Regions from separate parts of the Chromobacterium sp. CV08 genome, predicted to be linked through region 3. Evidence: predicted binding sites of a transcription regulator. Region 3 holds the regulator's gene; each other region holds the start of a gene.
What was found. Region 3 encodes FliA, which starts transcription of late flagellar genes. Its sites were predicted from a motif close to GCTAAAGNTNNNNNNNNNNCNGCCGATAAT; they were not measured.

Region 1 (2,261 bases), 1.1 Mb from region 3:
CCCACTGGCTGCTCGGCGAGAGCCTGACGCCGGCGCAGCTGGCCGGCAGCGGCCTGCTGATGGCGGGCCTGGTGGTCACGGTGTTCGGCGGCCGGCTGCTGGCGGCCGTCGCGGACGGCGGGGCGCGCCGTGCGTGACATCTATTTCGTCTTGCCGCCCGGCCTGTTGCTGCTGGATCTGGCCGGCCCGGCCGACGCGTTCCGCCTGGCCGGGGAGCAGGGCGCCGGTTTCCGGCTGCATTACGTCGGCGCGGCGGCCGAGGTGGACACCTCGCTGGGCCTGCCGCTGGGCGGCGTAGGGCCGTTGCCGGACGCATTGCCGGACGGCGCGCTGGTGGTGGTGCCCGGCTCGACGCCGTCGGCCGAGGCCCATGCCCGGCCGGAGGCGAGGCGCATCGTCGCCTGGCTGGCGGCGCGCCGCGCCCAGGCCGGCGTGCGCTGGGCCGGCATCTGCTCCGGCAGCCTGCTGCTGGCCGAGGCCGGCCTGTTCGACGGCCGGAGCTGCACCAGCCACCACAGCCTGCTGGACCGCCTGCGCGCGCTGGCGCCGGCGGCGCGGGTGCTGGAGAACCGCGTCTTCGTCGACGACGGGCCGTGCAGCAGCAGCGCCGGCATCACCGCCGGCGTCGACCTGGCGCTGCACCTGATAGGCGTGCTGGCCGATTCCGCCGTCGCCCGCGAGGTGGCGCGCGAGATGGTGGTGTATTTCCGGCGCTCGTCGCAGGACCCGGAGCTGTCGCCGTGGCTGGCCTGGCGCAACCACCTGCATCCGGCGCTGCACCGCGCCCAGGACCTGATCTGCGCCGATCCGGTGCGCGACTGGCCGCTGGAGGAGCTGGCCGGCAAGGTGCACGTCAGCGCCCGCCACCTGTCGCGGCTATTCCGCGACCACGCAGGCGTTTCAGCGCACGACTACCACCGCGCGCTGCGACTGGCGCTGGCCCGGCAATGGCGCGCCGGCGGTCTGGGCAAGGAAAAGGCGGCGCTGGCGGCCGGCTTTTCCTCGGCGCGCCAGATGGACCGCGCCGCCTGCCTGCATGACTGACGGGCAGTCGGATGCCGGGCTTTTCTCAAGTTTCATCGCGACAGGCCGATGTTCGGGTTGACGAGCCCGCTGAATGGTTCATACCATTCGATCAATATCTATCGGTAATCGCCATGAAAACAGCCCGCTGCCTGCCCCGTCTTTTTTCCCTGGTCCTGATGGCCGCCCTGTCGGCCTGCACCACCGCCGCGCCGCCTAAGCCGGCGATGGCGCCGATGTCGGCGAAGGATGCGGGCATGACGCCGTCGGGCGTCGGCTATGTCGGTTCCGGCGAGGACGGCAGCGTCGGCGAAGGCCAGGAGGTCAGGGTGGTGGTCAAGGAGGTCAGTCCGTTCCAGCCCATCATCGTCCGCGTCACCGGCACCGGTGCCGCGCCGTACACCAATAGCCTGACCCCGTCGCAGCGCAAGCTGCTGGCGATGCGGGCGGCGCGGCTGGACGCCTTCCGCGCGATCGCCGAACAGGTGCAGGGCATGAAGCTGGTCGGCAACAGCTCGGTATCGAACATGATCGCCAACAACGATAGCTTCCGCACCTATGTGGACGCCTATCTGCGCGGCGTCACCATCGTCTCCACCAGCATGAAGCCGGACGGCACCAGCGAGGCGGTGGCGGAGATCACGCTGGACCAGGAGTTCTACCGCCAGTTCCGCAATACGCTGGACAAGACCGGCAGCGTGATGCAGGCCTCCAAGGACGTGGGCACCGCCGGCGCGCTGTGTCCGGAAGGCAATTGCGGCGCCACCCGCGTGGTGCCGTCGACGGCGCCGGCGATGATGCCGACGGCCGCGCCGTCGTCGCGTTACAGCAGCAATTTCTACGTGAACCAGTAAATGGGGCGTTTCTCAGCGATTGCCGCCGCGGTTGCGGCGGCATTGTTTTTCAGCGGTCCGGCCGCCGCCGAGATACTGAACGCCGAGGGCGTGGCGCCGCTGGACAACGGCGCGGTCGCGGCGCGGGACATGGCGATCCGTGACGCCTTGAAGCTGCTGGCGATACGCAAGGGCGCCCGGATCGAGTCGGCCCAGGTGCTGGAGAACGGCGGCGCCGGCGAATCCGGCACGCTGACCGCGTCCGGTCCGGTGCAGGGCGCGGTCAAGGTGCTGAAAGAGTATCGGCAAGGCAATCTCTACCATGTGCAGATCTCGGTCGATACCGGCAATCCGGCCGCCGCCCCGGCCCGCAGCCGCGATCCGGCCTGCGCGATGCCGCCGGGC
Region 2 (2,261 bases), 1.6 Mb from region 3:
GGCATGGACGAGGAGGTGTTCCAGGTCTGCTTCAACGACGTCGACTTCTGCCTGAAGGTCCAGGCGGGCGGCCTGCGCAACGTCTACAACCCCTTCGTCGTGCTCTACCACCATCACGCCAAGAGCATAGGTCGGGTGACCACCGACCCGCGGCCGGCCTTGCGCGCGGCGGTGCGCGAGCGGGAGGAGATGGAGGCGATGCTGGAGCGCTGGCTGCCGGTGATCGCGAACGACCCCGGCTTCAACCGCCATCTGTCGCTGCGCACGCGGCGCGTGGCGATAGAGTCGGACCGCCTGGTCGCCTGGGACGCCAAGCTGCCCGGACGCAAGCGGGTGCTCGGCATTCCGGTGCCGGGCGGCAGCGGCGAGTACCGGCTGAGCCAGCCGCTGTCGGTGCTGCAGGAGAAGGGCAAGCTGGACGGCGAGATCCACCAGCCGTCGGCCGGCATCGCGACCGTGGTCGAGCTGGCGCGCCAGGCGCCCAACACCGTGCTGCTGCACACCGGCATCAGCGATTACATCTACGAGACCATCGGTGCCTACCGCCGCTACCTGCCCGACCTGCGCATCGTGTTCGGCCTGGACGACCTGGTCGGCGGCGTGCCGGAGAAGAGCAGCCTGTACGACCACTGGTCGCGCCACTATCCGGACGCCAAGCAGCGGCTGCGCCGCGTGCTGAAGCTGTGCGACGCCGCCGTGGTGTCGACGCAGCCGCTGGCCGACTTCATCGAGAAGATGGTCGGCGAGGTGGTGGTCGCGCCCAACCGGCTGCGCAGAAGCATCTGGGGCGACCTGAAGTCGCAGCGGCGGGCAGGCGACAAGCCGCGCGTCGGCTGGGTCGGCGCCGGCCAGCACCGCGGCGACCTGGAGCTGATACACGAGGTGATCCTGGCCACCTACAAGGAGGTGGACTGGGTGTTCATGGGCATGTGCCTGCCGCAGTTCCGCCCGTATGTGAAGGAGATGCACCACGCGGTGCCGTTCGGCGAGTACGCCGCCAAGGTGGCCAGCCTCAACCTGGACCTGGCGGTGGCGCCGCTGGAGCTCAATCCGTTCAACGAGGCCAAGAGCAATCTGCGGCTCTTGGAGTACGGCGTGCTGGGTTGGCCGGTGGTGTGCACCGACATCTATCCGTACCAGACCAACGGCGCGCCGGTCTGCCGCGTGCCGAACCGGGCCGAGGCCTGGATAGAGGCGATACGCGCCCGCGTCAACGATCTGGACGGGCTGGCGAAGGAGGGCGACGCGCTGAAGGCCTGGTTCGACCGCGACTACTGGCTGGAGGACCACTACGAGGAATGGTTCCGCGTTTTGCACGGCTGAGCCGCCCAAACGCCCGCGCACGGCCCCTCCGGGGGCCGTTTTCATTTGATACGCGCCGATTCGGCGCGTATTTTTGGTAATAGTGCCATTTTCATAAGCATTCCCCGGCCGGAGCCGATCTTGCTGTCAACAGGCAAGAACTTTCGATGGTCCTCTGGGCCGATAAGGGGAATGAAATGGCAATCACCGTCAATACCAACCTGGCCTCGCTGCAGGCGCAGATCAATCTGAACAGCTCCAGCAACTCGCTGTCCCAGTCGCTGGCCCGTCTGTCTTCCGGCCTGCGCGTCAACAGCGCGAAGGACGACGCCGCCGGCCTGGCGATTTCCCAGACCCTGACCTCGGCCATCCGCGGCAACAACCAGGCGATCAAGAACGCCAACGACGGCATCTCCGTCGGCCAGACGGCCGAAGGCGCGCTGGGCCAGATCGCCAACAACCTGCAGCGCATCCGCGAAATCGCCGTGCAGGCGTCGAACGGCTCGGTCAGCAACACCAACCGTTCGCAGCTGCAGAACGAAGTGGACCAGCTGACCCAGGAAATCTCGCGTATCGTCCAGACCACCGAGTTCAACGGCACCAAGCTGCTGTCCGGCGGCGCGACGCTGACCTTCCAGGTCGGTTCGTCCGGCTCCTCCGACAACCAGGTTTCGGTGTCCGCCACCGACCTGACCTCCGGCACCACGCTGAAGTCGTACAACTCCGCGCTGACCGCCACCGGCACGATCAACGTCACCACCCAGGGCAGCGCCTCGGCCATCCTGTCCTCGCTGGACGCCGACATCTCGCAGATCTCCAATGTGCGTTCGACCTTCGGCGCCGTGCAGAACCGCTTCGACGCCGTGGTGTCGAACCTGCAGAACTACACGTCCAACCTGACCGCCGCCAACAGCCGCATCATGGACGTCGACTTCGCGTCGGAAACCGCCAACCTGACC
Region 3 (2,261 bases):
TCTCCGCATGCTCGCCGCGCAGCAGAAGCGCGCGCCGAGCTTCGCCTTCATCGGCTCCGAACACGCCGGCACCAGCACGGTGGCGACCGAGTTGGCGCTTGGCCTCGCCTACGCCGGACTGCGGCCGCTGCTGGTGGACTGCTGCCTGGGCCAGGTGCAGACCCGGCGGCTGGGCGTGCCGTCGACGGCGACGCTGGAGGGCCAGATGCTCGGCGCCGGCGGACTCGACGACATGCTGATCGCCTCGAGACAGGGCGTACAGTTGATCAATCTCTATGCGCAACCGGAGCAGCGTGCCTTATTCTCCACCCAGCTGTGGCTGCGGCTGGGCAGCGAATTCGGCGCCTTGGAGCGCGACGCCTCGGCGCTGCTGATAGACGCGCCGGATCCGGCGCGCGATCCGATACCGGCCAGCGTCGCCGACAATCTGATCTTGGTATTAACACCGGCAGCCGACTCGCTGACCAGCGCCTACGCTAATATCAAGCGCCTCTCCAGCCTGTACGGCCGGCAGCGCTTCAATGTGCTGATCAACCGCGCGCGCCACCTGGACGAGGCGCGAGAGCTGTTCACCCGGCTGTCGGCGGTGGCGGGGGAGTTTCTGGCCGTGTCGCTGCGCTGGGTCGGTTTTGTGCCGCAGGACAGCACGGTGCGCCGCAGCCAGACGCTGCACCGGCCGCTGATGGAAGCCTTTCCGGACAGCGAGGCGGCGGCGGCGTTCTCGCAGCTCGCCGCGGTGCTGCTGCACTGGGACGCGCCGGAAACCGCGCGCGACAGTACCGGATACATGGATTTGCTGATTGCCGCCTCGCGCGACTGGGCCGAGGCAGATGGAGCCAAACCGTTATGACCTTGCCGTCGTTCCGCCGATCGGGCTACGCCAACGCGGCCCCCAGCGTCGAGATAGACGTGGAGGCCCACACGCCGCTGGTGCGCAAGCTGGCCAGCATCATGATCGCCCGGCTGCCGGCCTCGGTGGAGTTGGGCGACCTGATACAGGTCGGCATGATCGGCCTGATCGAGGCCGCGCGCCAGTTCGACCCGGCGCAGGGCGTGCAATTCGAAACCTTCGCCAGCCAGCGCATACGCGGCGCGATGCTGGACGAGCTGCGCCGCGAGGACTGGCTGCCGCGCCAGGCGCGCCGCAACTCGCGCCAGATCGAGGAAGCGATCTCCAGGCTGGAACAGCAACTGGGCCGCGCGCCGCTGGAGTCGGAAATCGCCGCAGAACTGGGCATCGAACTCGACCAGTACCAGGATATGCTCGGCGAGTGCAAGGGCACCACGCTGCTGCATTTCGAGGACTTCGGCAGCGACGACGAGAACAGCCACAACCCGGTGGCCAACGTCGCCGACGACGACTCGCCCGACCCGCTGGCCTCGCTGGCCGACGACAATTTCCGTCAGCAGCTGGTCAGCGCGATCAAATTCCTGCCGGAACGCGACCAGCTGGTGATGGCGCTGTATTACGAACAGGAACTGAACCTGAAGGAAATCGGCGCGGTGCTCGGCGTCACCGAGTCCCGCGTCTGCCAGCTGCACAGCCAGGCCATCGCCCGGCTGCGCGCGAAACTGAAAGACTGGCTGTAAGCAAGCGTCCGTCCGGGATGACGGCAGGCCTCAGACCAGATCGATAACGGAAACATTGTGGACAAGATCAGTTTAATCGCCATCGTGCTCGGCGTGACCGCCATCGTCGCCGGCCAGGCCATCGAGGGGGGCAATGTCGGTTCGCTGCTGCAGCTGACCGCCTTCATGATCGTCATCGGCGGCACCACCAGCGCCGTGATGCTGCAAAGCACGCCCAAGCAGTTCATGGCCGGCCTGCGCATGCTGCGCTGGATTTTCCGCCCGCCCAACTTCGACCACGAGAAGATGATCCGCGAAGTGATCAACTGGAGCCAGACCTCGCGCAAGGGCGGCCTGCTGGCATTGGAGGGCATGATCGCGATGCAGCGCGACCCGTTCACCAAGAAGGGCCTGCAGATGCTGGTGGACGGCACCGAGCCGGACACGCTGCGCGCGGTGATGGATGTGGAAATCAGCATGTTCGAGCATGCCCGCAAGCAGGCGGCGCGGATCTGGGAATCGGCCGGCGGCTACGCGCCGACGATGGGCATCCTGGGCGCGGTGCTGGGCCTGATCCACGTGATGGAAAACCTGTCCGACCCGTCCAAGCTGGGCGGCGGCATCGCGGTGGCCTTCGTCGCCACCATCTACGGCGTAGGCTCGGCCAACCTGTTCTTCCTGCCGATGGCCAA

Region 1: the regulator FliA is predicted to act here: its motif matches at 1,068-1,097, upstream of WNM05_RS15095 (LPP20 family lipoprotein).
Region 2: the regulator FliA is predicted to act here: its motif matches at 1,416-1,445, upstream of WNM05_RS04820 (flagellin).

The regions. Positions count from the first base shown of each region.
Region 1 is NZ_CP150453.1:3,243,604-3,245,864, reverse strand. It holds gene WNM05_RS15105 (EamA family transporter) at 1-137, shown strand, start outside; gene WNM05_RS15100 (GlxA family transcriptional regulator) at 130-1,044, shown strand; gene WNM05_RS15095 (LPP20 family lipoprotein) at 1,158-1,877, shown strand; gene WNM05_RS15090 (flagellar assembly protein T N-terminal domain-containing protein) at 1,920-2,261, shown strand, end outside.
Region 2 is NZ_CP150453.1:1,027,283-1,029,543, forward strand. It holds gene WNM05_RS04815 (glycosyltransferase) at 1-1,323, shown strand, start outside; gene WNM05_RS04820 (flagellin) at 1,500-2,261, shown strand, end outside.
Region 3 is NZ_CP150453.1:4,295,067-4,297,327, forward strand. It holds gene WNM05_RS19505 (MinD/ParA family ATP-binding protein) at 1-850, shown strand, start outside; gene WNM05_RS19510 (RNA polymerase sigma factor FliA) at 847-1,590, shown strand; gene WNM05_RS19515 (flagellar motor protein) at 1,648-2,261, shown strand, end outside.